DNA from 3 places in the Streptomyces sp. NPDC057249 genome. Region 3 is predicted to be linked to each of the others. Evidence: riboswitches for the same ligand, from Rfam matches in the RefSeq annotation. Region 3 holds a riboswitch; each other region holds the start of a gene.
The links. A riboswitch is a leader RNA that binds a small molecule or an ion and turns the genes downstream of it on or off. The one in region 3 is predicted to bind thiamine pyrophosphate.

Region 1 (9,877 bases), on a different contig from region 3:
GGCGCCCAGCCAGTACGGCAGCCACCGCTCACCCCGCTCGATCTTCCCCAGCTGATCGTCGACGAGACGCCGCATCACGGCCCGTTCCCGCGGGTCGCGCGGCACCTCGTGGTGGCGGATCTTGCGCAGGAGGCCGGCGATGGCGCCCGGGGAGGCGCCCGTGACCCGGCTCATGCGCCGCCGCTGGAGAACGATGGCCACCATCGCGACGACGGTGAAAACGGCCCCCTGGACCAGCCACATGGCCGGGGGATCGTCGTGGCGTAACAGCGCGTTCAGGCCCACGCCGAGTCCGAAGACCAGCAGGCCCTGGCCGACCAGGCTGTCGTTGAACCAGTGCTTGACGGTGTGCACGGCATCTACCTCCTACGGCGGCTGCGGAACTCCCTGTGGTGGCCCGGTTACCCCGTAAGGTGCGCCTCACCGCGACGCACAGGGGCACCTCCGCGCGTCTGCGACACTGGAAGAACCATGCCTAAGCCCGGAGAACTCACTTTCGTCGCGCCCCGCGGAGCCAAGAAGCCGCCGCGGCACCTCGCCGACCTCACGCCCGCCGAGCGCAGGGAGGCCGTCGCCGCGATCGGCGAGAAGCCGTTCCGCGCCCAGCAGCTCTCGCAGCACTACTTCGCGCGGTACGCGCACGACCCGGCCGAGTGGACCAACATCCCGGCCGGCTCCCGGGACAAGCTCGCCGAGGCGATGTTCCCCGACCTGATGTCCGTCGTCCGGCACATCAGCTGCGACGACGACACCACCCGCAAGACCCTGTGGAAGCTGCACGACGGGACCCTGGTGGAGTCCGTCCTGATGCGCTACCCGGAGCGGGTCACGATGTGCATCTCCTCGCAGGCCGGCTGCGGGATGAACTGCCCGTTCTGCGCGACCGGGCAGGCCGGACTCGACCGCAACCTGTCGACCGCGGAGATCGTCCACCAGATCGTGGACGGCATGCGCGCGCTGCGCGACGGCGAGGTCCCCGGCGGGCCGGCCCGGCTCTCCAACATCGTGTTCATGGGTATGGGCGAGCCGCTGGCCAACTACAACCGCGTCGTCGGCGCGATCCGCCGGCTGACCGACCCCGAGCCCGACGGCCTCGGCCTCTCGCAGCGCGGGATCACCGTGTCGACCGTCGGCCTGGTCCCCGCCATGCTGAGGTTCGCCGACGAGGGCTTCAAGTGCCGCCTCGCGGTCTCGCTGCACGCCCCGGACGACGAGCTGCGCGACACCCTCGTGCCGGTGAACACCCGGTGGAAGGTGCGCGAGGTGCTGGACGCCGCGTGGGAGTACGCCGAGAAGTCCGGCCGCCGTATCTCCATCGAGTACGCCCTGATCCGCGACATCAACGACCAGGCGTGGCGGGGTGACCTGCTGGGCCGCCTCCTCAAGGGCAAGCGGGTGCACGTCAACCTCATCCCGCTGAACCCGACGCCCGGCTCCAAGTGGACCGCTTCGCGGCCGGAGGACGAGCGGGCGTTCGTGGAGGCCATCGCGAGCCACGGCGTGCCGGTCACCGTCCGCGACACCCGGGGCCAGGAGATCGACGGCGCCTGCGGACAGCTGGCGGCCTCCGAGCGCTGAGGGAGCGGGGTCCCGGACACCCGGGGCCCCGGCCGAAAACGGCCGTGTAGCCTGGGGCCGAAATCAACTGCATATTCCGACAGGGGAGCGCCACAGCGCTGAGAGTGCGGCACCGAGGACAGGTTGGCCGCAGACCCTCTGAACCTCGCCCGGGTCATTCCGGGTAGGAAGTTCGGACCATACTCAAGCTGTTGCGCCCTGCCCGCTTCCGGCTCCGGCCGGTGTGCGGGCGGGGCCGCGTCTCTTCCTGGTCACTCCAGGAGGAATCACACATGAGCACCACCCAGAAGGCCGCGGTCGCGGCCGTCGCCGCCGCGCTCGGCGTCACCGCGCTGGCCGGCTGCGGAAGTTCCGACGACCCGGCGTCCGGTTCCGGTTCCGGTTCCACCAAGGGGTCCGGTTCCAAGACCGTCACCCTGGTCAGCCACGACTCCTTCAACGCCTCCAAGGACGTCCTGAAGGAGTTCACCCGGGAGACCGGCTACACCGTCAAGGTCCTCGAGAGCGGGGACGCGGGCGCCGCCCTGAACCAGGAGATCCTGACCAAGGGCTCCCCGCGCGGCGACGTGTTCTTCGGCGTCGACAACACCCTGCTCTCGCGCGCCCTGGACAACGGCCTGTTCACCCCGTACGAGGCCAAGGGCCTGGACCGGGTCCCGGCCGATGTCCAGCTGGACGCGGACAAGCACCGGGTCACCCCGGTCGACACCGGCGACATCTGCGTCAACTACGACAAGAAGTACTTCGCCGACAAGAAGCTCGCACCGCCGAAGACCTTCGCCGACCTGGCGAAGCCCGCGTACAAGGACCTGCTGGTCACCGAGAACGCCGCGACCTCCTCGCCCGGCCTCGGCTTCCTCCTCGGCACCGTCGCCACCTTCGGCGAGGACGGCTACCAGGACTACTGGAAGAAGCTCAAGGACAACGGCGTCAAGGTCGTGGACGGCTGGGAGCAGGCGTACAACGAGGAGTTCTCCGGCTCGGCCGGCGGCAAGAAGGCCAAGGCCGACCGCCCGCTCGTCGTCAGTTACGCCTCCAGCCCGCCCGTCGAGGTGCTGTACGCGGACCCGCAGCCCAAGACCGCGCCGACCGGGGTCGCCACCGGGACGTGCTTCCGCCAGATCGAGTTCGCCGGTCTGCTGGACGGCGCGAAGAACGAGGCGGGCGGCAAGGCGCTGCTGGACTTCCTGATCGGGAAGAAGTTCCAGGAGGACATGCCGCTCACCATGTTCGTCAGCCCGGTCGCGAAGGACGCGAAGGTGCCCGAGCTCTTCACGAAGTTCGGTGCCACCGCCGACAAGCCGGCGACCGTCGCCCCGGACGCCATCGCCGAGAACCGTGAGCAGTGGGTCCAGTCGTGGTCCTCGCTCGTAGTGAAGTAGCGAAGACCCCCGTACGCGGCCCGGGCGCGCGCGGGAGGTCCGCACGCGCCCGGGCCCGGCGCGCGGCCGCGGTGCGGCTCGGCCTGATGGCCGTGCCCGTCGCGTTCTTCGCCCTGTTCTTCGCCTACCCGGTCGCCGCGATCGTGGGACGGGGGCTCAAGGCGGACGGCGTCTGGCAGTTCGGCCGGTTCGGCGAGGTGCTGGCCCGGCCGGAGATCCGGGACGTCCTCTGGTTCACGCTGTGGCAGGCGCTCGCCTCGACCGCGCTGACCCTGCTGATCGCGCTGCCCGGCGCGTATGTCTTCGCCCGGTTCGACTTCCCCGGCAAGCAGGTGCTGCGGGCCGTGGTCACCGTCCCGTTCGTGCTGCCGACCGTCGTCGTGGGCACCGCCTTCCTCGCGCTGCTCGGGCGGGGCGGGCTGCTGGACGAGCTGTGGGGCGTACGGCTCGACACCACCGTGTGGGCGATCCTGCTGGCCCACGTGTTCTTCAACTACGCGGTCGTCGTCCGCACCGTCGGAGGGCTCTGGGCGCAGCTCGACCCGCGCCAGGAAGAGGCCGCCCGGGTGCTCGGCGCGAGCCGGTTCACCGCCTGGCGGCGCGTCACGCTGCCCGCGCTCGCCCCGGCCGTGGCCGCCGCCGCCCTGATGGTCTTCCTCTTCACCTTCACCTCCTTCGGGGTCGTACAGATCCTCGGCGGCCCCGGCTTCTCCACGCTGGAGGTGGAGATCTACCGGCAGACCGCGCAGCTGCTCGCCCTGCCCACGGCCGCCGTGCTGACGCTCGTGCAGTTCGCCGCCGTCGGCGCGATCCTCGCCGTGCACGCCTGGACCGTACGCCGCAGGGAGCGCGCGCTGAAGCTGGTCGACCCGGCGACGACCGCGCGCAGGCCGCACGGGGCCGGGCAGTGGACCCTGCTCGCCGGGGTCCTGCTGAGCGTGCTGCTGCTGGTCCTGCTGCCGCTCGCGGTCCTCGTGGAACGCTCGCTGGGCGGCTCCGGCCTCGCCTACTACCGCGCGCTGACCTCGGCGGACGCCAACAGCGGTACGTTCCTGGTCGCGCCGGTCGAGGCCATCGGGAACTCGCTGCGCTACGCCCTCGTCGCGACCCTGATCGCCCTCGTCGTCGGCGGGCTCGCCGCCGCCGCGCTCACCCGGCGGGCGGGCCGGCTCGTCCGGGGCTTCGACGCGCTGCTGATGCTGCCGTTGGGGGTCTCCGCGGTCACCGTCGGCTTCGGCTTCCTGATCACCCTGGACAAGCCGCCGCTGGACCTCCGTACCTCCTGGATTCTGGTGCCGCTCGCCCAGGCACTGGTCGGGGTGCCCTTCGTCGTACGGACCATGCTGCCGGTGCTGCGGGCGGTGGACTCCCGGCTGCGCGAGGCGGCGGCGGTGCTCGGGGCCTCGCCCCTGCGGGCCTGGCGCGAGGTGGACTTCCCGCTCGTGCGGCGGGCGCTGCTGGTTGCCGCCGGGTTCGCGTTCGCCGTGTCGCTCGGGGAGTTCGGCGCGACAGTCTTCATCGCGCGGCCCGACAACCCGACGCTGCCGGTGGCCGTGGCCCGGCTGCTCGGCCGGTCCGGCGACCTGAACTACGGCCAGGCCATGGCCCTCAGCACCATCCTGATGCTCGTGTGCGCGGTCTCGCTGCTGCTGCTCGAACGCATCCGCACCGACCGATCCGGGGAGTTCTGAACGATGCTGACGCTCGAATCGGCCACCGTCCGCTTCGGCGACCGGGCCGCGCTCGACGGGGTCGACCTGGAGGTCGCCGACCACGAGACCGTCTGCGTCCTCGGACCGAGCGGCAGCGGCAAGTCCACCCTGCTGCGCCTGGTCGCCGGGCTCCAGGAGCCGGACGGCGGCCGGGTCCTGCTCGACGGCGCCGACCAGGACGGCATCCCGGTCCACCGGCGCGGGCTCGGCCTGATGTTCCAGGACCACCAGCTCTTCCCGCACCGGGACGTCGGCGCCAACGTCGCCTTCGGCCTGCGGATGCACGGGGCCGGCCGGGGCGAACAGAGCCGCCGGGTCGCCGAACTCCTCGACCTCGTGGGCCTGCCCGGCGCCGAACGCCGCGCCGTCGCCGCGCTCTCCGGGGGCGAGCAGCAGCGCGTCGCCCTCGCCCGGGCCCTCGCGCCCAGCCCCAGGCTGCTGATGCTCGACGAGCCCCTGGGCCAGCTGGACCGCAGCCTGCGCGAACGGCTCGTCGTCGAGCTGCGCGCCCTCTTCGGCCGCCTCGGCACCACCGTGCTCGCCGTCACCCACGACCAGGGCGAGGCGTTCGCGCTGGCCGACCGGGTCGTCGTGATGCGCGAGGGCCGCGTCGCCCAGGTGGGCACCCCGCTGGACGTGTGGCAGCGCCCCGCCTCCGCCTTCGTGGCGCGCTTCCTGGGCTTCGACAACGTGGTCGAGGCGACCGTCGAGGGGGACGCGGCGGACACGGCCTGGGGCGAGGTGCCGGTGCCGAAGGGGTCACCGCAGGGCGCGTGCGACCTTCTGGTGCGGCCGGCCGGGGTACGGATCGGTGGGCCGGAGACGGGGCTGCGCTGCGTCGTGGGCGCACGCACCTTCCGGGGCAGCCATGTCGCCGTGACCCTGCACCCGGAGCGCGGTCCGGTGCTGGAGGCCGAGTGCCCGCTGCGCGGGACACCGGAGGAGGGCGAGCGGGTGGGCGTCGCCTTCGACGCGTCGGAGTGCGTGGTGCTCCCCGCCCTGTTCTGAGGGCTACGCCCCCGAGAGCCGGGCCAGGGCGCCGGGCGCCTCCTCCACCGTGTCGACCAGGGCGATGCGGGCCGCCATCCTCCGGCCCGCCGCCAGCGTGCGCAGGAGCGGCCAGGCGGGAAGCTCGCGCGTCCAGTGGTCGTGGCCCACCAGCACCATCGGGACGGGTTCGCCGCGTGACTCGTAGTAGTTCGGGGTGGCGCTGTCGAAGATCTCCTGGACGGTGCCGGCCGCGCCGGGGAGGAAGATCACGCCCGCGTTCGACCGGGCCAGCAGCCCGTCCTCGCGCAGCGCGTTGGTGAAGTACTTGGCGATGTGTCCGGCGAACGGGTTCGGCGGCTCGTGGCCGTAGAACCAGGTGGGGATCGACACCGACGGGCCGCCGCCCGGCCAGCGCTCCCGCACCGCGAAAGCGGCCCGCGCCCAGTCGGTGACCGACGGGGTGAAGGACGGCACCGCGCCGAGCATCGCGCACGCCTCGTCCAGCATCGTGTCGGCGTGCGGCGCCGCGTACGCCCCCAGGTTGGCCGCCTCCATCGCGCCCGGGCCGCCCCCGGTCGCCACGGTGAGGCCGCTGCGGGCCAGGGTCCTGCCGAGCCGGGCCGCCGCCGCGTAACCGGCGCTGCCCCGGGGCGTCGCGTGGCCGCCCATCACGCCGGCCACCCGGGCCCCGGCGAGCACCTCCTCCAGCGCGTCGGAGATCGCGTCGTCGTGGAGCGCCCGGAGCATCGAGGCGAACGCGTCCCCGTCCGACCGGGTCCGCCGGAACCAGTCGTGGGCCAGGGCGTCCGGCGTGGCCGCGTAGCCCTCCCGCGCGATTCCGTCGTAGAGCGCGTCGGGGGAGTAGAGCAGGCCCCGGTACGGATCGAAGGGCAGGCCGGGGACGGGCGGGAAGACGAAGGCGCCGTCGGCCCGGACCTTCTCCTCGGCGCGGGGCTCCATCAGGCAGCCGAGGAACACGGCGCCCGCGGTGTCCGTGGCCAGCAGCGCCGCGCTCCGCCCCGTCAGGTCCACCGACTGCACGCGGCGCCCGGCCAGCGAACCGGCGGCCACCGCCGCGTCGAACTCGGCCCGCGACTCGATCTCGTCGCCGTGGCCGTTCCGGTACTCGTCCGCGCTCTCCACGCGGCTCATGCTACGAAACGTTCATCCGATCCGGACGGGCCCCCGCGCGCACGCGGAACCGGCCGGGCAGGGGCCCGGCCGGTCCGGTGGGCGTCCAGCCGCGCTCAGGGGGTCAGCGGCAGCGCGGCCAGCTCGGCGATCGCCCAGGTGAGCGGGGCGAAGAGGACCAGCAGCGCCCCCGCGCGCAGGGCGGTCGCCGCGCGCAGCGCCGAGGCCGGCGCCCCGAGCCGCAGCAGGGCCCTGGCCGTCTCCGCGCGGGCCTGCCGGGCCTCCAGGGCCGAGGTCAGCAGCGTCGCCGTGGTGCAGCCGACGACGAGCACCGCCCCCAGGGCCGTGAGCGGGCCGAACGGCCGGGACCCCGTCCCGTACAGCGCGAAGGCGGCGACGACCGCCGACAGGACCGCGCAGACGATGCCCAGCGGGCGGCCGATCCGGCGCGCCTCGTCCATCAGGACCCGGCCGGCCAGCAGGCGTACCGCCCCCGGCCGGACCGTCTGGAGCAGCTTGCCGCACAGGTGGGTCAGGCCGGGGCCCGCCGTGGCCAGGCCGATCGCGGTCAGCGTCCAGCCGACGAGCACCCAGGCCGGAGTGGCGTCCGGCTTGCCGGGAAGCGGGAAGGGGCTGCCCGCCGCGCCCCGGCTCGCGTACGCCTCGACGGCGAGCCCGGCGGCGGTCAGGGCGACGCCCCAGGGCAGCCCGGCCGGCGGCGCGGCGGGGGCGGGGATCTCCTCGGCGGGCACCAGGTCACCGCCGTCGTCCGTCTCGCGCGCGGCCCCCGACGGACGGCCACGCAGCGCCAGCGCACTGGCCGTGGCAGCCGCCACCGGCACCAGGGCCAGCAGGACCAGCACGGCGGCGACCGGCAACGAGGCGTCCGCGCCGAGCAGATCGGCGGCGGCCCCGTCGAACGGCAGCCCGGACAGGTCGCCGCGCAGATGGAGGAAGAACAGCAGCGCCACCGCGGAGCCGAGGGTGCACGAGACGGCGGTGGAGACCGCGGCGAGCACGCTGAGCTTCACCGGGCCCAGGCCCACGGCGGACAGCCCGCTACGCGGCCGGGTGCTCGGGTCCGTACGGGCCACCGCGACGGCGAACTGCACGGTGGCGGCCAGCGGGACGAAGCACCACAGCAGCCGCAGCACCGCACCGGCCGAATGGGGGTGCGCGGCGGTGTGGCCGAGGGTGCACAGGAGCAGGAAGCCGACCCCGGCGGAGGCGGCCGCGACCAGCAGCCGCCGCATCAGGACCAGCGGATGGGAACCGCGGGCTAGACGGAGAGCGAGCACGCCGCGCGCCCCTCCGGATCGGCTTCGGCGGGCAGGCCGACGGTGGAGACGCGGCGCCCGTCGAGCAGGGGCACCACGCGGTCGGCGAGCGCGGCGATCTCGGCGTCGTGGGTGGCGAGCACCACCGTGATCCCGTGCGAGCGGGCGGCGCTGGTCAGGGTCCGCAGGACGTGCGTGCGGTCCGTGCGGTGCAGCGTCGCGGTCGGTTCGTCGGCGAAGATCACCGAGGGCCCGGCGGCCAGCGCCCGGGCCACGGCGATGCGCTGCCGCTGGCTCTGCTGGAGGGTGTGCGGGCGCTTCTTGGCGCATGTGCCGATGTCCAGGCGCTCCAGCCACTCCATGGCGGCCTTCCTGGCCTCCCGGTGCGAGGCGCCGCGCAGCAGGAGCGGCAGGGCGGTGTTCTCCCAGGTGTTCAGCTCCGGGACCAGCTGCGGCTCGGGGGCGATCCAGCCGAACTTGTCGCGGCGCAGCCGCTCGCGCAGCCTCGGCCCCATCGTGTGCACGGGCACGCTGTTGAACCAGACCTCGCCCTGCTCCGGCACCAGCTGGCCGGAGAGGCAGTGCAGCAGGGTCGTCTTGCCGCTGCCGCGCGGACCGGTCACCGCCAGGATCTCGCCGTCGCGGATGCCCAGGGAGACCCCGCCGAGCGCGGGTGAGCCGTTGTGGGAGTGCTGCAGGGAACGCGCCCAGATCACATCGTTGTCCGGCGGGGCCACCATGGCGTACACCTCGGTTCAGATCAGATATCCCGTCCCCCGTACGGGGGAACGAAGAGGGGGCCGATCGGTCACTCGGCACCGTAAGGATTCGGATCGCGGTGAGCGGACAGCACGCGGCCCGGGCCCGCCTCTTCCCACTCGATCGGCCGCATCCGGGCCCGGGGGATGCCGTGCCCGGCACCGCGCGGCGGGGCCCGACTACGCTGGTCGTCTCACCCATTGGACAGATACGAGGAGGGGTGGCCGTGACCGCCGAGGTACGCCGTCTGCGCAACTACATCAACGGGGAGTTCCGGGACGCCGCCGACGGGCGGACGATCGACGTGGTCAACCCGGTGACCGAGGAGGTCTACGCGACCTCGCCGCTCTCCGGACCCGCCGACGTGGACGCCGCGATGGCCGCCGCCGCGGCCGCGTTCCCCGCCTGGCGCGACGCCACACCGGCCGAGCGCCAGCGCGCCCTGCTCAAGATCGCCGACGCGTTCGAGGAGCGGGCCGAGGACCTCATCGCCGCCGAGTCCGAGAACACCGGCAAGCCGATCGGGCTGACCCGCACCGAAGAGATCCCGCCGATGGTGGACCAGATCCGCTTCTTCGCGGGCGCCGCCCGGCTCCTGGAGGGGCGCTCGGCCGGCGAGTACATGGAGGGGCTGACCTCCATCGTGCGGCGCGAGCCGGTCGGCGTCTGCGCGCAGGTCGCGCCGTGGAACTACCCGATGATGATGGCCGTCTGGAAGTTCGCCCCGGCGCTCGCCGCGGGCAACACGGTGGTCATCAAGCCGTCCGACACCACGCCCGCCTCGACCGTGCTGATCGCCGAGATCATCGGGCAGATCCTGCCCCAGGGCGTCTTCAACGTCATCTGCGGCGACCGTGACACCGGCCGCGCGATGGTCGAGCACCGGACCCCGGCGATGGCCTCCATCACCGGCTCGGTGCGGGCCGGCATGCAGGTCGCCGAGTCGGCCGCCAAGGACGTCAAGCGGGTCCACCTGGAGCTCGGTGGCAAGGCGCCCGTCGTCGTCTTCGAGGACACCGACATCGCCAAGGCCGTCGAGGACATCTCG
Region 2 (9,877 bases), on a different contig from region 3:
AGGTCCGCATCACCGGGATGTGCTTCTTGCGGGCCAGGTGGAAGGCCGCGATGCCGACCATGAACGCGCCACCCACCAGGAAGGCGGCCGTGATGGTGTGGAAGAACTGGGTCAGCGCGGTGTTCTGCGTGAGCACGTGCCAGAAGTCGGTGAGCTCGGCGCGTCCGCGTTCCTTGTTGATGCGGTAGCCGACCGGGTGCTGCATCCAGGAGTTGGCCGCCAGGATGAAGTAGGCGGAGAGGACGGTGCCGAGGGACACCATCCAGATGCAGGCGAGGTGGATCTTCTTCGGAAGCTTGTCCCAGCCGAAGATCCACAGGCCGATGAAGGTCGACTCGAAGAAGAACGCGATCAGGGCCTCGAACGCGAGCGGAGCCCCGAAGATGTCACCGACGAACCGCGAGTAGTCGGACCAGTTCATCCCGAACTGGAACTCCTGGACGATGCCAGTGACGACACCCATGGCGATGTTGATCAGGAAGAGCTTTCCCCAGAACTTGGTGGCCCTGAGGTACTTCTCCTTGTTCGTCCGCACCCAGGCGGTCTGCAGACCGGCGGTGAGCGCCGCGAGAGAGATCGTCAGAGGAACGAAGAGGAAGTGGTACACGGTCGTCGTACCGAACTGCCATCGCGCCAGGGTCTCCGGCGCCAGAGCTAGCTCCACGTCGTCTTCTCCTTACGTCACCGCCGCCGCAACGGCGATTTGTCCGTGAAATCCGAGGGATCACGGGAGGAAGCAGGACACGCTTGTGAACGCGTTCACATTCACAAGCAATTATGGCGCACACGCTTTCGAGGCTTTCGCCCGGGGGGTCCCCTTCGCCCGCCGGCCCCGCGCCGGGCATACGAAAGGGCCCCGCACCTCTCACGAGATACGGGGCCCGGCTGCCGGACGGTGCCCGGTCACAGCTCCTGGCGGAACGACTCCGTCACCTTCAGGAACAGGTCGTTCGCCTCACTCTCGCCGATCGTCACGCGCACGCCCTCACCCGCGAACGGCCGGACCACCACCCCGGCCTTCTCGCAGGCCGCCGCGAAGTCCAGGGTGCGCTCACCGAGCCGCAGCCAGACGAAATTCGCCTGGGACCCGGGCACCGTCCAGCCCTGCCGCGCCAGGGCCTCGGAGACCCGGTCCCGCTCGCACACCAGCGAGCCGACCCGGCCGAGCAGCTCGTCCTCGGCGCGCAGCGAGGCAACCGCCGCGTCCTGGGCGAGCTGGCTGACGCCGAACGGCACCGCCGTCTTGCGCAGGGCGGCGGCCACCGGCTCATGGGCCACCGCGAAGCCGACCCGCAGCCCGGCGAGCCCGTACGCCTTGGAGAACGTCCGCAGCACCGCCACATTGGGGCGGTCCCGGTAGATCTCGATGCCGTCGGGGACCTCGGTGTCCCGGATGAACTCCTTGTACGCCTCGTCCAGCACCACGAGCACATCACTGGGAACCCGGTCGAGGAATCGTTCCAGCTCGGCCCTGCGCACGACGGTGCCGGTCGGGTTGTTCGGGTTGCAGACGAAGATCAGCCGGGTCCGGTCGGTGATCGCGTCCGCCATCGCGTCCAGGTCGTGCACGTCACCGTCGGTCAGCGGCACCTTGACCGAGGTCGCACCGCTGACCTGCGTGATGATCGGGTACGCCTCGAAGGAGCGCCAGGCGTAGATCACCTCGTCGCCCGGGCCCGAGGTGGCCTGCAGCAGCTGCTGCGCCACGCCGACCGAACCGGTGCCGGTGGCCAGATGCGACACGGGCACACCGAAGCGGTCGGCCAGCTCGTTCATCAGGCCCGTGCAGGCCATGTCCGGGTAGCGGTTGAAGTGCTCAGCGGCTGCGAGCGCACTCTCCATCACTCCCGGCAGCGGCGGATACGGGTTCTCGTTGGAGGACAGCTTGAAAGCGGCCGGTCCGTCCGCCGATGCCGGTTTGCCCGGCACATAGGCGGGAACACCGTCCAGCTCGGCACGCAGCTTGGGGCTCGTCTCGCTCACCGCAGGTCCTCCTCGGCCATCCGTACACATCAATACTGCTCACCATATGAGGATTGGGCGCCGCTGCGAACGGGTGGACAGCGGATTCGTCCGGTGAGACCCGGAATGAGGGGGAGCGTGACCGTGAGTGGCGCGCGCTGGTGGCTCACTCCGTGGCGCGCGTCCCTCGAAAAGGTGAGTTGAGACCTCCCCGAGACCTCGCCCCCTCGGCAGGTGCATCCGGCCGGACGCATGACACATGACGGTGCACCCCACCAACAGCCTTGCTTCATAAGGCGTTTGCGGCCCGATGACCTTGCAGAAACGTGCCTGTCAACGCGTGCATATGCGACCGGACCAATTCCCCGCCCGACCCCTAATATCGGCTCGCCATGACAGCAGCAGGGAAGCACCAGGTGAGCCGGACGGAGACCCCCCGGCGCGGCGGCAGGCAGGGACGTGCCGGAATCCGGGATGTGGCCGCCGCGGCCGGCGTCTCCATCACGACCGTCTCCGACGCGCTCAACGGCAAGGGCAGGCTCCCGGACGCCACCCGCCGCCATGTCCGCGAGGTCGCAGAGCGCCTGGGCTATCGCCCTTCCGCGGCGGCCCGCACGCTCCGTACCGGCAAGTCCGGCCTCATCGGCCTGACCGTGACGACGTACGGGGATGAACCTTTCACCTTCACCGAGTTCGCGTACTTCGCGGAAATGGCGAGAGCCGCCACCTCGGCGGCACTGGCCCGCGGCTACGCCCTGGTCATCCTGCCGGCCACATCGCGCCACGACGTCTGGTCCAACGTGGCGCTCGACGGCACCGTCGTCATCGATCCGTCCGACCAGGACCCGGTCGTCTCCGAACTGGTCCGCCAGGGGCTGCCCGTCGTCTCCGACGGCCGCCCCGCCGGGTCGCTGCCCGTCACCGCCTGGGTGGACAACGACCACCGGGCCGCCGTGCTCGACCTCCTCGACCATCTCGCCGCAGCCGGAGCCCGCCGTATCGGACTGCTCACCGGCACCACCACGGACACGTACACCCGGCTCTCCACCACCGCCTACCTGCACTGGTGCGAGCGGGTGGGCCAGGACCCGGTCTACGAGTCCTACCCCGCCCACGACCCGTGCGCGGGAGCGGTGGCCGCCGACCGGCTGCTGGCCCGTCCGGACCGCCCCGACGCCGTCTACGGGCTCTTCGACCCCAACGGCACCGACCTGCTGGCGGCCGCCCGCCGCTACGGCCTGCGCGTCCCGGAGGACCTGCTCCTCGTCTGCTGCAGCGAATCCACGGTGTACGCGACGACCGAGCCTCCGATCACGACGCTCTCGCTGAAGCCGCGGCGCATCGGCACAGCGGTCGTCCAGCTGCTCATCGACGCCATCGAGGGCATCGACCAGGACGGTCCGGTGGAACGGGTGGTGCCGACGGAGCTCATCGTCCGGACGTCCTCACAACGCCGCCCGCCCCGCACCACGGTCAGTGCGCCGCGTTCTCCGGCAGGGGACTGATCATCCCAATTGGGACCAATCGACCGACGAACCTGGCATGCGGAAGGATTCACCACCCCTGGTGCGTCCCAGAGCACGATCTGCATTCCTATGATGGGCGCACGACACCGCGGACCAACCCGACCAGCAGGGCCCGTCAGGTGTACGGCGGCGCGACGGTGGTGTGGAGGGGTCGATGACACAGGGGGCCGGTCAGGAACCCGTGGTGCGGACGGCGACGTTGCGCGACTTCCGCGTGCCGCCCTATGCGCAGTCCCCCGCGCCGCCCGCGTCTCCGCATCCGGGGAACGCCTTCCCCGAGGGCGGGACGCCGGACGGGTACACCCCGACGGCGCGGGATCTTCCCGTCATCAGCGTCGACGAACCCGCCCAGGCGCAGCCCGCGCCCGAACCGCGCCCCGCGGCCGGCCCGGGCCTCGGCCCCCTCTACGTCGTCGGTGACGTCCACGGCTACCTGGACGAGCTGCTCGCCGCCCTCGCCGAGCAGGGCCTGATCGACTCCGAAGGCCACTGGGCGGCGGGCAACGCGCGCCTCTGGTTCCTCGGCGACTTCACCGACCGGGGCCCCGACGGCATCGGCGTCATCGACCTCGTCATGCGGCTCTCCGCCGAGGCGGCTGCCGCCGGCGGCTACTGCAAAGCCCTGATGGGCAACCACGAGCTGCTGCTCATCGGCGCCAAGCGGTTCAGCGACACCCCGGTGAACTCCGGCGCGGGAACGGCCACCTTCCAGGCCGCCTGGCTGCTCAACGGCGGACAGAAGACGGACATGGAGCGCCTTCAGGACGTCCACCTCCAGTGGATGTCCCGGCTCGACGCCGTCGTCGAGGAGGACGGGCACCTCCTGATGCACTCGGACACGACGGCGTACCTCGACTACGGCTCCACCATCGAGGACGTCAACGACACGGTGCACGCCATCCTCACCCGTAACGACGCCGACGAGTGCTGGGACCTGTTCCGCAAGCTCACCAAGCGGTTCGCCTTCCGCGACGAGTCGGGCGCCCAGGCCGTGCAGGAGCTGATGGCGGCCTACGGCGGCCGGCGCGTCGTCCATGGCCACAGCCCCATCCCGTACCTGACCGGCGAGGTCGGCTCCGAGGACGGCGAGGACGGTGCCGGACCGCAGGTCGACGGCCCGCACGTGTACGCGGACGGGCTCGCCATCGCCATGGACGGCGGAGTGACCATGGCCGGAAAGCTACTGGTCGTCCAACTCCCCCTGCATGACTGACGCCCTGCGGGGAAGACCCGTCCCGGCCTGACCACGCCGAGGACGGGGGCTATTTCCGGAAACCCTCTGTCACCGCGTGCCGTGCGCGCTCTACCATCGGCGTATCAGTAGCAGGCTCTCCTCCGTCTCCGCCCGAACTGCCCGGACCCAGCGGGCACACAGGCCCGACGGAGCATCGGGGGATGCAGATGAACAGCGCTCCGCACCTGCTGACCGAGGACCGGCCCGAGTACGAACGGCTCCTCGACGACGCACTGCGTCACGCACACGAACGACCGGAACTGGCCGCCGTCGGCGAACGCCTCAACGCCGCCCAGCTGCGCACCATGGCGATGGCGGCCGTCGCCCTGATCACCGCCACGGCCGCCGCAGAGTACGAGCAGTACGTGAAGGCCCGTGACGAAGCACGCGCCCCCTCGCGGGACACGGCTGCCGGCCCGTCGCCGGACGGCCTCGACCAGTCGGGTGCCGGGATAGGAGCGGTCGTCACCGTCCTGGCGCCGATGCTGGCGGGCACCGCGGCGGTCATATTCCTGCTGGTCGGCTACCTCCTGAAGATGCTGGACCCACCACCGGCGTTCGCCGGCCCCATGGTGGACGCGGGCTGGTTCTTCGCCGCCGCCACGGCCGCCGCCATCCTCGTCGCCGCCATCGGTCTGCTCGTCGCCGCCCTGCGCAACGGCTCGACCTCCCTGTCGGCCCGGGAAGCCCGCGAACGCCTGCCCGACGAGGTGGCCCTCGCCAAGGACGCCTGGCGGCAGGCGCTGCTGGAGCGGGGCATCGTGCCCTTCCTGCGCGACGCCCTCGCCGAGCCCGCCACCGGCCCCGTGGTCCCCGCCCCGCACCGCCCGACGGGCCGCCTCCCCAAGATCGGCTACAGCAGGCCCGACTTCGCCGGCCCGGGCGAGGGCCCGCCGGCAGCGTCTCGGCCCACGTACAGCAGCCCGGACTTCAGCAGCCCCGACTTCGGCGGCCCGGAGCACGAACCGGACTGACGCCACGGCCCCGGCGGAAGGCGCCGGAGCCGTGCGCGACCGGTCCGTACCGGGTCAGTCGGCCAGCGGCAGATAGACGCGGTTCCCGCCCGCCGCGAACTCACGCGACTTGCGGAGCATCCCTTCGGCGACCTCCTCGGCCGTCGCCTCCGTACCGTCCGCGCCACCGAACTGCTCGGTGATGCTGTGACTGATCTTCATCGAACAGAACTTCGGACCGCACATCGAGCAGAAGTGCGCCGTCTTCGCGGGCTCCGCCGGCAGGGTCTCGTCGTGGAACTCCCGCGCCGTGTCCGGGTCGAGCGCCAGATTGAACTGGTCCTCCCAGCGGAACTCGAACCGGGCGTCGGACAGCGCGTCGTCCCACTCCTGCGCCCCCGGGTGCCCCTTGGCCAGGTCGGCGGCATGGGCCGCGATCTTGTACGTGATGACCCCGGTTTTCACATCGTCCCGGTTCGGCAGCCCCAGATGCTCCTTGGGCGTCACGTAGCAGAGCATCGCCGTTCCCCACCAGGCGATCATCGCGGCGCCGATCCCCGAGGTGATGTGGTCGTACGCCGGCGCGATGTCGGTGGTCAGCGGGCCGAGCGTGTAGAACGGCGCCTCCTCGCAGATCTCCTGCTGAAGGTCGATGTTCTCCTTGATCTTGTGCATCGGGACGTGTCCCGGCCCTTCGATCATGGTCTGCACGCCGAACCGCTTGGCGACCGCGTTCAGTTCGCCGAGCGTGCGCAGTTCGGCGAACTGCGCCTCGTCGTTGGCGTCCGCGATCGACCCGGGGCGCAGCCCGTCGCCCAATGAGTACGTGACGTCGTACGCGGCGAGGATCTCGCAGAGCTCCTCGAAGTGCTCGTACAGGAACGACTCCTTGTGGTGGGCCAGGCACCACGCCGCCATGATCGAACCGCCCCGGGAGACAATGCCGGTCTTGCGCCGGGCGGTCAGCGGCACATACGGCAGGCGTACGCCGGCGTGCACCGTCATGTAGTCCACGCCCTGCTCGGCCTGCTCGACGACGGTGTCCTTGTAGATCTCCCACGTCAGTTCCTCGGCCCGCCCGTCGACCTTCTCAAGGGCCTGGTAGAGCGGGACGGTTCCGATCGGTACGGGTGAATTGCGAAGAACCCACTCACGGGTGGTGTGGATGTTGCGGCCGGTGGAAAGGTCCATGACCGTGTCCGCGCCCCACCGGGTCGCCCACGTCATCTTGTCCACCTCCTCCTCGATGGAGGACGTCACCGCGGAGTTGCCGATGTTGGCATTGACCTTCACCAGGAACCGCTTGCCGATGATCATCGGCTCGGTCTCCGGGTGGTTGACGTTGGCGGGCAGCACGGCACGCCCGGCCGCGATCTCCTCGCGCACCACTTCCGCCGCGACGTTCTCGCGGACGGCGACGTACTCCATCTCCGGGGTGATCTCGCCCCTGCGGGCGTACGCGAGCTGGGTGACGGGCCGGCCGTCCCGGCTCCGCCGCGGGCGGCGCGGCCGGCCGGGGAACACCGCGTCCAGATTGCGCAGCCCACCCCGCGGCGAGGTGTGCTTGAGCCCGTCGTCCTCGGGGCGGGCGGGGCGGCCCGCGTACTCCTCGGTGTCGCTGCGGGCAATGATCCAGTTCTCCCGGAGCGGTGCGAGACCGCGCCGGACGTCGGTCTCGGCCGCGGGGTCGGTGTACGGCCCGGACGTGTCGTACAGGGTCACGTCCTTGCCGTTGGTCAGGTGCACCTGACGGACCGGCACCCGGATGTCGGGGCGCGGCCCCTGGACGTATCCCTTGTGCCAGCCGATGGACTTCCCGGCCTCGTCGCCCTGATGGGAGGCAGGCGTGCGTGTGTCCGATGTGGTCATGAGACCTACTCCCTACGCCGGCATTACCCGGTAACAGGTTCGGCGGTCGGCGCAGCGTCTCCCGTACGGTCGTACGGCGGTCAGCGCCCTCTCAGCCCGGTGCTCCGAGCTCCCGCGTGTGCAAAGGTGCCACCACGCTAGCCCCCGGACGGGCGAGCTGAACAGAGGGCCCCCTCCCTTCTTGCGATGATCGGCCGGTGACGTCCCCTCATCGCGAACCGGAACCGCAGGGCCATCAGCACGCGCACACGCACAGCCATGGCCCGGCCGCACCCGTCTCGACCCATCTGCGCAAGGTGATCGCCGCCGTGCTGATCCCCTTCGCGACCGCCGTGCTCGTCGGCCTCGTGGCGCTCTGGCCGGGCGGCGCGCCGGCGCACGAACGGACCGGTGTCGGTTTCGACCGGCAGACCCAGCAGGGAAAGGTGGTGAGCGTCGTCAAGATCGACTGCAAGGACGTGAACGCCGCCCAGCTTCCCGTCGACGGCGAGACCCGGCCCCCCGAGGGACGGCCGGCGTCCGGTGCCCTCTGCAAGAAGGCCACCGTCGAGGTCACCAGCGGTCCCGACGCGGGACGCCGGTTCGTCGAGGTCGTGCAGCCGGACGCGCCGAGGCAGCTGAGGGAGGGCCAGGGGGTGGTGGTGGCGTACGCCCCCGCCGCGCCCCATGACCTCCAGTACTCCGTGACGGACGTGAACCGGAAGTTCCCCTTGTATCTGCTGGCCGGGATCTTCGCCCTCGCGGTGGTCCTCGTGGGCAGGATGCGCGGGGTCATGGCCCTGATGGCGCTCGCCCTGTCGTTCGCCGTGCTGACCCTGTTCATCCTTCCGGCCATACTGCAGGGCTCGAATCCGCTGCTGGTGGCGGTCGTCGGGGCCGGAGCGATCATGCTGATCGCGCTCTACCTCTGCCACGGGCCGACCGCCCGCACCTCCGTCGCCGTCATCGGCACCCTGATCTCACTGCTCCTGATCGGGCTGCTCGGCTCGCTCTTCATCGGCTGGGCGAGCCTGAGCGGGAACACCGACGACAGCACCGGCCTCATCCACGGCCTGTATCCGCACATCGACATGAGCGGACTGCTGCTGGCCGGCGTCATCATCGGCTCCCTGGGAGTGCTCGACGACGTCACGGTCACCCAGACCTCGGCGGTCTGGGAGCTGCGCCAGGCGAACCCCGGCATGAGTGCGAAGCAGCTCTACCGGGCAGGGATCAGGATCGGCCGCGACCACATCGCTTCCGTGGTCAACACCTTGGTGCTCGCCTATGCGGGCGCCGCGCTGCCCCTCCTGCTGCTGTTCACGGTCGCGCAGAGCAGTGTGGGAACGGTCGCCAACAGCGAGCTGGTGGCGGAAGAGATCGTGCGCACCCTCGTCGGCTCGATCGGGCTGATCGCCTCCGTGCCGGTGACGACAGCCCTCGCGGCGCTGGTCGTCTCCGCGGACCGCACGGGGGTCGGCGCGGAAGCCGGGGCTTCGGCACCCGTGCGGAGCGGCCGGGGACGGCGAAGGCGGGCGCGGTCGTGACCGGACCACACAGCGTGATTCACCCGATCGGCAGGCGCCGTGTTCGAGTGGCAAGACGCCCACCGGGCCGCGGGCCGCTTCAGCCCGCGTTCTGCTCTTCGGCCAGAATGCGCCCCAGCGCCTCCTCCAGATTGCCGTCGAAGTCACCCAGCGTGCACTCCTGTCCGAGGGGCACCAGCTTGTCCGTTCGGTCGAGGAAGGCGACAAGAGGTGCCGTGCCTGCCCGGAAGAGCGCACGGTCGGCGCCCACCTGCAGCCGGATGTGGACATCGCACAGCCCCTCCGGCTCGGTCGGCGCGATGTGTACATCGCCGTCACCACTGGGGCTGTTGAGGCCGTCGAGCAGCAGCTCGCGGCCGAAGGCCCAGGTGACGGGGGCGTCGCCGGGCAGATGGAAGGTCATCCGGATCGCGTACGGATCGCACACTTCGTACCGGAGCTCCACCGGGATACGGAATGAGAGCTCCTCGGAGACGAGGAAGCTCATCATGACCTCAGCTTGAACCGACTCGCGCATCGTTCAACCCCGCAGTAGATGAATCTGGCCAGGAATGATCCCCCATGGCCCTATTGACGCCATCGTGGTGCACGCGATAGCAGATCACAAGGAGTGATTTTTCAGATACTGATAGAGAACACGAACGAACGCAAGAGGCTCGACACTTCACCGCGTAGTCGTTCGACTGCGGGCAGCAACCGTTCTTCCTCGTGGAGGGGGACCGAAATGGCCATCGCGGCAGCGGTGAATCCGGCCGTGATCGGGATGGCCGCGCAGACGGTCCCGAGCGCGTACTCCTGACGCTCGAT
Region 3 (9,877 bases):
CTGTTGCTGGCCGGCGGCTGGTCCCATCCGGGCGGCGGGCTCGCGCACGCCGGCATGTCCGGGGCGCTGGTCGCGGGGACCGTGGTGGAGGGGGAGGGGTTCCGCGGCTCGCGATGAGCGGGGCGGGGACCGGCGGCGGGCGCCGTCAGTAGCGGTATTGCTCGTCGTGGCCGGTGTCGTAGCCGTTCGGGTACGGGGCCGGGGCGGCGGGCTGCTGCGGGTGCTGCTCGCCCTCGCGCTGCTGCGGCACCCAGACGCCGCCCGGCGGGGTCTCCGAGCCGTAGCCGTCGCCCTGCGCGTACGGATCGGCGTACTGCCGGCCGTCGCCGTAGCCGTCGTAGTTCCCGTAGCCGTCGTACGTGCCGTACTGCGGGGTGCTCGCGGTGGTGCCGATGTACGGGTCGGAGTAGGCGGCGTAGCTCTGCGGGTCGGTGCCGTAGTCGTACTGCCCGGCCCCGGCGTAGGTGTCCTGGCCCTGGGGCTGGTGGGCCGGGTAGCCGTAGGGGTCGTACGCGTCGTGGCCCTGCGCGGCCTGGGGCTCCTGGGCCGGGCGGGGCGGCACGGGATCGGTGTAGACGCCGTACTGCCCGGTGTCCTCGGGCATCGGTTCGGTCGCGTAGACGGCGGCGGGGGCAGGAGCGGACTGCGGGACGGGCGGGGCGTCGGGGGCGCCGCCCTCGTACTCCACCTCCAGGTCCGAGACCTCCAGCGTGGGCCTGCGTTCGGCCGCGCCGCGCCGGCGGCGGCTCTCACCGGGCTTGCCCCCTATGGCCCAGCCGGTGGAGAAGCCCTTGCGGAACGAGAGCGTGACGTACGTCTGGCCGGTGGCGAAGGCGACCGCGCCGAGGGCGATGACGGGCACGGACGGCATCAGGACGCCGATCACCACACCGAGGAAGCCGGTGAAGGCGAGGAGGCGCCAGCGCAGCCGGGCCTTGTACTGCAGCAGCACCTCGCCGAGCAGCCACAGCGCGACGACGCCGAACGCGATGTAGAGGACCGTCCAGCCCATGCCCGCCCCCTTCTACGGCCACCGCCCCGGGTGGTGGCGGGTACGGCCGGTCACGACTGCTTGTGCAGTCCGAGATTCTCGTGGATCTCGAGCGTCGCAGTCGAGTTGTTCAGCGTGATGAAGTGCAGTCCGGGCACACCCTCGGAGAGCAGCTTCGCGCAGAACCGCGTTGCGAAGTCGATGCCAATGGAGCGTACAGCGGCGGGGTCGTCCTTGGCGGCGAGGATGGTGTCTTTCAGCTCGTCCGGCATCGTCGCGTTGCTGAGCTGGGGGAATCGCTCCAATTGCCGGACGCTGGTGACCGGCATGACCTCGGGGATGATCGGTGTCTCGCAACCGGCCGCGACCACCCGGTCACGCATCCGGAGATATGCCTCGGGGTCGAAGAACATCTGCGTGATCGCGTAGTCGGCGCCCGCGCGGCACTTGTCCACGAAGTGGCGGACGTCGGTGTCCCAGTCGTCGGAGCGCGGGTGCCGCTCGGGGAACGCCGCGACGCCCACGCAGAAGTCGCCGGCCTCCTTGATCAGCCGGACCAGGTCCGCCGCGTACTTCACGCCCTGCGGGTGCTCGACCCAGGGGCCCATCGGGTCGCCCGGCGGGTCACCGCGCACGGCGAGGATGTTCCGGATGCCGGCGTCCGCGTACTGGCCGACCATGTTGCGCAGTTCGGCGACCGAGTGGTCGACGGCCGTGAGGTGGGCGACGGGGGTGAGCGTGGACTCGGCGGCGATGTCCTGGGTGGCCTTCACCGTCCCGGCGCGGGTGGAGCCGCCGGCGCCGTACGTCACCGAGACGAAGCTCGGCGCGACGGCCTCGACCCGGCGCAGCGCGTTCCACAGGTTGCGCTCGCCCTTCTCGGTCTTGGGCGCCCAGAACTCGAACGAGTACGAGGTCTCGCCGGTCGCGAGCATCTCACGCACCGTGCGCGCGCGATCTGTCCTGGTGGAAGGTGTGCCAAGGGCCATACGGGCAGGTTAACCAGGGCGGGACGGGCTCCCAACAGAACCGGAGTCATTTGCCGGAATTGACTGATTCTTGTCCATCCTTCGGACAGATGCGTCCCAGACCGGTTCCGGGCCGGCGCCCGGAAGCGGCCGTCCCGGGTCAGGCTCCGGCGCGCTCGCGGACCCGTCGTGCCAGCTCGGCGGCGGCCTCGCCGGGGTCGGACGCCTCGGTGAGGGCCCGCACCACGACGATCCGGCGGGCACCGGCGTCCAGCACCTGGTCGAGGTTGTCCGCGTCGATGCCCCCGATGGCGAACCAGGGGCGGGCGGGGGCGAGCGAGGCGGCGTAGCGGACGAGGTCCAGGCCGGGGGCGTGGCGGCCGGGCTTGGTCGGGGTGGGCCAGCAGGGACCGGTGCAGAAGTAGTCCACGCCGGGCTCGGTGACGGCGGCGTCGACCTCGGCCTCGGCGTGCGTGGAACGGCCGACGACCGGCTCGGCGCCGATGATCGCGCGGGCCGCCGGCACCGGCAGGTCGCCCTGGCCGAGGTGCAGCACGTCGGAGCCGATGGCGTGGGCCACGTCGGCCCGGTCGTTGACGGCGAGGAGCTTGCCGTGCCGCTTGCAGGCGTCCGCGAGGACCGCGAGGTGGTCGAGTTCCTCCCCGGCCTCCATGCCCTTGTCGCGGAGCTGGACGATGTCCACCCCGCCGGCGAGGACCGCGTCGAGGAAGTCGGGCAGGTCGCCCTGACGCCTGCGCGCGTCCGTGCACAGGTAGAGCCGGGCGTCGGAGAGCTGCGCGCGAGGCGTGGACATGGTGCGGTTCCCCCCGGGGAAGACGGTGCTGACGGTGGATCGGTGGTGCGGGCGCGGGGAAGCGGGCCGCCCGCTCGCGCGGTGCGGCCCGCTTCCCCGGTCGGTTCAGACGGCGAGCGCCTGGGCGCGGCGCTTCACCTCCGTGCCGCGATTCTCACTCAGTGCCTGCGCGGGGGTGCCGGGCAGGGTCGGGTCGGGGGTGAAGAGCCATTCGAGCATCTCCTCGTCGGAGAAGCCGTCGTCCTTCAGGAGCGTCAGGGTCCCGGAGAGGCCCTTGACCACCTTGTCGCCGTCGATGAAGGCGGCGGGCACCTGAAGCGCCCGGTTCTCCCCACGGCGTACGGCGATGAGCTGGCCCTCCTTGACCAGCTGCCGCACACGCGTCACCTCGACATCGAGCATTTCCGCGATGTCGGGCAGGTGGAGCCAGGCAGGGACGAGAGCATCGATCTTTGCGTCAATCTCGGTCACGGGACAAGCCTGCCATCCCGGACTGACAGCCGAAACCCGGACTCGGCCCTTCAGGTCCCGGGCCGTTGCGGCAGAACCGCCGACTTCAGCGGGACGGAGGGGTCCGCGGCCCGCTCCGCGTCGAGCCGGGCCCCCGCCTCGACGAGCCGGCGCCCCTGGGCCAGGTCGCGCGGGCGGCCGACCGCGAGCACCGCGACCAGGGCGCCGTCGCGCAGCCAGCACACCGACCAGGCGGGCCCGGCCGGATCGCCGCGCCACAGCAGGGTGTCCGCGTCCGCGTGGTGTCCGGCGTACTGCACGAACCGGCCGAACTGCTCGGACCAGAAGTAGGGCACCGGGTCGTAGGGCGGGACGTCCGCCGCGTCCCCGCCGGCGGCGATGTGGGCGGCGGCGGTCCTGGGCCCCTGGAGGGCGTTGTCCCAGTGGTGGACGACCAGCCGGGTGCCGTAGCGGGCCGAGGGGAAGGAGGCGCAGTCGCCGACCGCGTACACATCGGGCAGCGAGGTGCGCAGCGCGGCGTCGGCGGTCACCGAGCCCTCCGGCCCGAGCGCGATGCCGGAGCCGGCGAGCCAGCCGGTGGCGGGGCGGGCGCCGATGCCGACGACGACCGCGCCGGCCGGGAGGGTGCGCCCGTCGGCGAGGACCACCGTGCCGGGCTCGACGCGGGCGACCCGGGCGCCGGTGAGGAGCCGGGCGCCGCTCTCCTCGTACCAGGCGGCCATCGGGGCGGCGACCTCGGCGGGCAGGGCGCCGGCCAGGGGGCGGTCCGCGGCCTCCACGACGGTGACCTCGCAGCCGGCGGCGCGGGCGGCGGTGGCGAACTCGGCGCCGATCCAGCCGGCCCCGACGACCACGACCGGGTGCCCCGCTTCCAGGACGGGCCGCAGCCGGGCCGCGTCGTCCAGGGTGCGCAGCAGATGGACGCCGGGGACGCCGTCGGAGCCGGGCAGGGCGACGGGTTCGGCACCGGTGGCGAGGACCAGGACGTCGTAGGGGACCGGGCCCTGGGAGGTGTCCAGCTCGTGGTCGCCGGCGCGCACCCCGGTGACCTCGCAGCCCAGCCGCAGGGCGATGCCCAGCGCCTCGAAGTCGATGTCGAAGGCGGACTCCTCGGCCTTGCCGAGCAGCACCGCCTTGGACAGCGGGGGCCGGTCGTAGGGCTGGTGGGGTTCGGCGCCGATCAGCGTGACGGGTCCGGCGAAGCCCTGTTCCCGCAGGGCGACGGCGGTCTGCACACCCGCCATGCCCGCGCCCGCGACGACGACCCGGCGTTCCGTCCGCTCTGCCCTCTGCTGCTCGCTCACCCGCCCACCTTACGTAGCTGACCGAGCGTCAGGAAAGGGCGCCCCGTCCGGCCCCGGGGGGACGGGGTTTAGGGTGGCCCCGTAAGACACGCGGGAGCCCGGGCGCACCGGGCTGAGAGGGAGGCTGGCGGCCTCCGACCGTACGAACCTGATCCGGGTCATGCCGGCGAAGGGAGGGGCTGGACGCCCATGCGCACCCATCCCACCGAAGGGTCCGACGTCCTCGTCATCGGGGGCGGAGTCATCGGTCTGGTGACCGCCTGGCGGGCCGCGCGGCTCGGCCTGTCCACCGCGCTCGCCGACCCCGAGCCGGGCGGCGGAGCGGCCCGGGTGGCGGCCGGGATGCTGGCCGCCGTCACCGAACTGCACTACGGCGAGGAGACGCTGCTCGGGCTCAACCTCTTTTCCGCCCGGCGCTACCCGTCGTTCACGGCCGAGCTGGAGGAGGCGAGCGGGCAGGACATCGGCTTCCGCGCCTGCGGCACCCTGGCCGTCGCGCTCGACGCCGACGACCGCGCCCATCTGCGCGAACTCCACGAGCTGCAACGCCGCTCGGGCCTGGAGTCGGAGTGGCTGACCGGGCGCGAGTGCCGCCGCCTGGAACCGATGCTCGCCCCGGGCGTCCGCGGCGGCCTCCGGGTGGACGGCGACCACCAGGTCGACCCGCGCCGCCTCGCCGCCGCGCTGCTCACCGCGTGCGAACGGGCCGGCGTGGTCTTCCACCGCCGCCGCGCCGACCGCCTGTCCGTGGTCGCGGACCGGGCCGCGGGGGCCGTGCTCGACGACGGTACGGAGGTGGCCGCCGGCCAGGTCGTCCTGGCCGGGGGCAGCCTCAGCGGCCGGCTCGCCGGGGTGCCCGCCCGCGTCCTGCCACCGGTGCGCCCGGTCAAGGGCCAGGTGCTGCGCCTGACCGTGCCCCCGGCGTACGCCCCCTTCCTCTCGCGCACCGTGCGCGCGGTGGTCCGGGGCAGCCACGTCTATCTCGTGCCGCGCGAGAACGGTGAGCTGGTCGTCGGCGCCACCACCGAGGAGATGGGCTGGGACACCACCGTCACGGCGGGCGGGGTCTACGAGCTGCTGCGCGACGCCCACGAGCTGGTGCCCGGCATCACCGAGCTGCCGCTCACCGAGACCCGCGCGGGCCTGCGCCCCGCGTCCCCCGACAACGCCCCGCTGCTCGGCCGCACCGCACTGCCCGGCCTCCACCTCGCCACCGGCCACGGCCGCAACGGCGTGCTGCTCACCCCCGCCACCGGGGACGCCATGGCGTCGCTGCTGGCCGACGGCGAGCTGCCCGAGGCGGCCCGCCCCTTCTCCCCCGGCCGGTTCGCCCCGGCCCCCGCACCCCAGGAGCAGCCCGCATGACCGAGCCCACCCCGCTCACCGTGTCCGTGAACGGCGCACCGGCCGCCGTCGCGCCGGGCACCACCCTGGACGCCCTGGTCGCGACGCTGACCGACGCGCCGACGGGGGTGGCCGCCGCGCTCAACGAGACCGTGGTGCCGCGCGGCCAGTGGTCCGCCGCCGCGCTCACCGACGGCGACCGGGTCGAGGTCCTGACCGCGGTCCAGGGAGGCTGACGGTGTCCGACGACCTGTTCACCCTCGGCGGTACCGGGTTCACCTCCCGGCTGATCATGGGCACCGGCGGGGCGCCCAGCCTGGACGTGCTGGAGCGGTCGCTGATCGCGTCCGGCACGGAGCTGACCACCGTCGCGATGCGCCGCCTCGACCCGTCCGTGCAGGGCTCGGTGCTCTCCGTGCTGCGGAAGCTGTCCATCCGGGTGCTGCCGAACACCGCCGGCTGCTACACCGCCGGGGAGGCCGTGCTCACCGCCCGGCTGGCCCGCGAGGCCCTGGGCACGGACTGGGTCAAGCTGGAGGTGGTGGCGGACGAGCGGACCCTGCTGCCCGACCCGGTCGAGCTGCTGGACGCCGCCGAGATCCTGGTGGACGACGGGTTCACGGTGCTGCCGTACACCAACGACGACCCGGTCCTGGCCCGGAAGCTGGAGGACGTGGGGTGCGCGGCGGTCATGCCGCTCGGCTCCCCCATCGGCTCGGGCCTGGGCATCCGCAACCCGCACAACTTCCAGCTGATCGCCGAGCGGGCCGGGGTGCCGGTGATCCTGGACGCCGGCGCCGGGACCGCGTCGGACGCGGCGCTCGCGATGGAGCTGGGGTGCTCGGCGGTGATGCTCGCCTCGGCGGTGACCCGGGCCCAGGAGCCGGAGCTGATGGCCGCCGCGATGCGGCACGCGGTGGCGGGCGGGCGGCTCGCGTACCGGGCCGGGCGCATCCCGCGCCGCCACTTCGCGGAGGCGTCGTCGCCGGCCGCCGGACGGGCGGTGCTCGATCCGGAGCGGCCGGCGTTCTGACACGCGCCTGTCACGGCTCGGCTGCAGTCCTGCGCCGGGTTCGCTCCGCCGCGGCGGGCCTGTCCGCGGCGGCTCGTAGACTCGCATGGTGGATACGACCCTCCAGGACCCCCTCGTCGGGCAGCTGCTCGACGGCCGCTACCGCGTCGATGCCCGCATCGCCGTGGGCGGCATGGCCACGGTCTACCGGGCCATGGACATGCGGCTCGACCGGGTGCTCGCCCTCAAGGTGATGCACCCGGCGCTGGCGACCGACGCCTCGTTCGTCGAGCGCTTCATCCGCGAGGCCAAGTCGGTGGCGCATCTCGCCCACCCCAACGTGGTCGGGGTCTTCGACCAGGGCGCCCAGGGCCAGTACGTCTACCTGGCCATGGAGTACGTCGCCGGGTGCACGCTGCGCGACGTGCTGACCGAGCGCGGCGCGCTCCGGCCGCGGGCCGCGCTGGACATCCTGGAGTCGGTGCTCGCCGCCCTCGGCGCGGCGCACCGGGCGGGCTTCGTGCACCGCGACATGAAGCCGGAGAACGTGCTGATCGGGGACGACGGCCGGGTCAAGGTCGCCGACTTCGGCCTGGTCCGGGCCGTGGACGCGGTGACGAACACCACCGGGACGATCCTCGGCACCGTCTCGTACCTCGCCCCGGAGCAGATCGAGCACGGCACGGCGGACACCCGCGCCGACGTGTATGCCTGCGGGGTCGTGCTCTACGAGATGCTGACCGGCGACAAGCCGCGTGACGGGGAGTCCCCCGCCCAGGTCATCTACCAGCATCTGCACGAGGACGTGCCGCCGCCGTCCGCCGCCGTCCCGGGTCTGGCGCCCGAGCTGGACGCGCTGGTGGCGAGCGCCACCGCCCGGGACCCGGAGGCCCGCCCGTTCGACGCGGTGGGGCTGCTCGCCGGGGCCCGCCGGGCGCGCGCCGCGCTCACGGACGCGCAGCTCGACGCCGTACCGCCGCAGGCCCGGCCGGAGCCCGGTCCGGACGCCGAGGCGGCCGGGAGCGACGCGCGGACGACGGTGATCCCCCGGGTCCTGCCGAAGGACCTGGGCACCGCCCACCACACCAGCCGGCTGGAGATGCCCCCGCCCGCGCCCCCGGGACACCCGCGGCCGCCCCGCCGGACCGGGCCGCTCGCCGGCCCCCGGCGCGGGCTGATCGCGGCGGTCCTGGCGGTGCTCATCGTCCTGGGCGTCGGCGGCGGTGTCTGGTACATCAACTCCGGGCAGTTCACGAAGGTCCCCTCGCTGCTGGGCCAGACCGAGAAGGCGGCCGGGAAGCGGCTCTCCGACGCCGGCCTCGAGCTGAAGGGCGTGGAGCGGGCCTTCAGCGACACCGTCGACCGGGGCAAGGTGATCAGCAGCGACCCCGAGTCCGGCGCGCGGATCAGGGGCAACGGCTCGGTCTCGCTCGTCGTCTCGCGCGGCCCCGAGATCATCCAGGTGCCCGATGTCGCGGGCGACCGGCTCGCCGACGCCAAGCAGCGGCTGAAGGAGGCGGGCCTGCTCCCGGGCATGGTCACCAAGGAGTTCGACGAGGACGTGGCGGCCGGGGAGGTGGTGCGTACGGACCCCGAGGCGGGCACCGAGCGCCACGCGGACTCGGCGGTGGCGATCGTCGTCTCCAAGGGCAGCCCCGTCGACGTCCCGGACGTCACCGGGCTCTCCGTCGAGGACGCCACCGACACGCTGGCCGAGGAGGGCCTGAAGGTGAAGGTGAAGCCCGGCCGGGTGCACTCGCCGGAGGAGGAGGGCGACGTCGCCGTCCAGTCGCCGGAGGAGGGCGCCGAGGCGGCCGAGGGCGACACCGTGACGGTGACGATTTCCTCCGGGCCGCGCATGATCGACGTGCCGGACGTGGTCGGCAAGGACGTGGACGACGCCGAGGACGAGCTGAAGGCCGCGGGCTTCGAGGTCAAGGTCGACCGCGGGTTCCTCTCCTTCAGCGACAAGGTCGCCGGCCAGTCCGTGGACGGTGGCGACCAGGCCCCCGAGGGCAGCGTCATCACCATCAAGACCAAGGGACTGTAGAGATCCGTACGCGCAACCCCGTCGGCGGCCACGTCCCCGTGGCCGGCGGCCTCGCCAAGGTCGGCCTCCCCTACGCCCGCGAGATGGGCGCCGAGGCCGTCCAGGTCTTCGTCGCCAATCCGCGCGGCTGGGCCACCCCGGCCGGGAATCCGGCGCAGGACGCCCTGTTCCGCGAGCAGTGCGCCGCGGAGTCCGTACCGGCGTACGTACACGCCCCGTACCTGATCAACTTCGGTTCGCACACCCCGGCGACGGTGGAGCGGTCCGTGGAGTCCCTGCGCCACTCGCTGCGCCGCGCCCGCGGGATCGGGGCGCTCGGCGTCGTGGTGCACACGGGGTCGGCGACCGGCGGGCGGCCCCGCGAGGAGGCGCTGGCGCAGGTGCGGACGCAGATGCTGCCGCTGCTGGACGAGCTGACGCACGAGGACGACCCGTTCCTGCTGCTGGAGTCCACCGCCGGCCAGGGTTCCTCGCTCTGCTCGCGGACCTGGGACTTCGGCCCGTACTTCGAGGCGCTGGACGCCCATCCGAAGCTCGGTGTCTGCCTGGACACCTGTCACATCTTCGCGGCGGGGCACGACCTGGCCGGGCCGGGCGGGATGAAGGAGACGCTGGACCTGCTGGTGGAGACGGTCGGCGAGGGCCGGCTGAAGCTCATCCACGCCAATGACTCCAAGGACGTCTCCGGCGCCCACAAGGACCGGCACGAGAACATCGGCTCGGGCCACATCGGCGAGGAGCCGTTCCGCGAGCTGTTCACGCACCCGGCCACCGAGGGCGTGCCGCTGGTCATCGAGACGCCGGGCGGCAGGGAGGGCCACGCGGCGGACGTGGCCCGGCTCCAGGCGCTGCGCGACGGCGGGTGACCCGCCGGGGCGGCCCGGTCAGAGCTCGGGGCCGTCCCCGGGCTCCTCCTGGTAGGA

Region 1: another riboswitch for thiamine pyrophosphate. It lies ahead of ACFUJY_RS19985 (thiamine ABC transporter substrate binding subunit); the one in region 3 lies ahead of thiO (glycine oxidase ThiO).
Region 2: another riboswitch for thiamine pyrophosphate. It lies ahead of thiC (phosphomethylpyrimidine synthase ThiC); the one in region 3 lies ahead of thiO (glycine oxidase ThiO).

What each region holds. Positions count from the first base shown of each region.
Region 1 is NZ_JBHUXS010000010.1:74,064-83,940, reverse strand. It holds gene ACFUJY_RS19995 (hypothetical protein) at 1-354, opposite strand, end outside; gene rlmN (23S rRNA (adenine(2503)-C(2))-methyltransferase RlmN) at 472-1,578, shown strand; TPP riboswitch at 1,650-1,766, shown strand; gene ACFUJY_RS19985 (thiamine ABC transporter substrate binding subunit) at 1,851-2,960, shown strand; gene ACFUJY_RS19980 (ABC transporter permease) at 3,047-4,651, shown strand; gene ACFUJY_RS19975 (ABC transporter ATP-binding protein) at 4,655-5,680, shown strand; gene ACFUJY_RS19970 (LOG family protein) at 5,684-6,814, opposite strand; gene ACFUJY_RS19965 (hypothetical protein) at 6,910-8,091, opposite strand; gene ACFUJY_RS19960 (ABC transporter ATP-binding protein) at 8,073-8,810, opposite strand; gene ACFUJY_RS19955 (gamma-aminobutyraldehyde dehydrogenase) at 9,056-9,877, shown strand, end outside.
Region 2 is NZ_JBHUXS010000001.1:575,933-585,809, reverse strand. It holds gene ACFUJY_RS02805 (cytochrome ubiquinol oxidase subunit I) at 1-664, opposite strand, end outside; gene hisC (histidinol-phosphate transaminase) at 904-1,983, opposite strand; gene ACFUJY_RS02795 (LacI family DNA-binding transcriptional regulator) at 2,355-3,467, shown strand; gene ACFUJY_RS02790 (metallophosphoesterase) at 3,643-4,701, shown strand; gene ACFUJY_RS02785 (hypothetical protein) at 4,884-5,696, shown strand; gene thiC (phosphomethylpyrimidine synthase ThiC) at 5,751-7,544, opposite strand; TPP riboswitch at 7,537-7,670, opposite strand; gene ACFUJY_RS02775 (YibE/F family protein) at 7,742-9,070, shown strand; gene ACFUJY_RS02770 (SsgA family sporulation/cell division regulator) at 9,150-9,587, opposite strand; gene ACFUJY_RS02765 (IclR family transcriptional regulator) at 9,689-9,877, opposite strand, start outside.
Region 3 is NZ_JBHUXS010000006.1:341,468-351,344, forward strand. It holds gene ACFUJY_RS14360 (phytoene desaturase family protein) at 1-117, shown strand, start outside; gene ACFUJY_RS14365 (hypothetical protein) at 146-1,012, opposite strand; gene metF (methylenetetrahydrofolate reductase [NAD(P)H]) at 1,063-1,980, opposite strand; gene thiE (thiamine phosphate synthase) at 2,120-2,773, opposite strand; gene ACFUJY_RS14380 (Rv2175c family DNA-binding protein) at 2,879-3,244, opposite strand; gene ACFUJY_RS14385 (NAD(P)/FAD-dependent oxidoreductase) at 3,295-4,548, opposite strand; TPP riboswitch at 4,629-4,740, shown strand; gene thiO (glycine oxidase ThiO) at 4,738-5,913, shown strand; gene thiS (sulfur carrier protein ThiS) at 5,910-6,128, shown strand; gene ACFUJY_RS14400 (thiazole synthase) at 6,131-6,925, shown strand; gene pknB (Stk1 family PASTA domain-containing Ser/Thr kinase) at 7,014-8,954, shown strand; gene ACFUJY_RS14410 (deoxyribonuclease IV) at 8,993-9,820, shown strand; gene ACFUJY_RS14415 (sulfite oxidase-like oxidoreductase) at 9,839-9,877, opposite strand, start outside.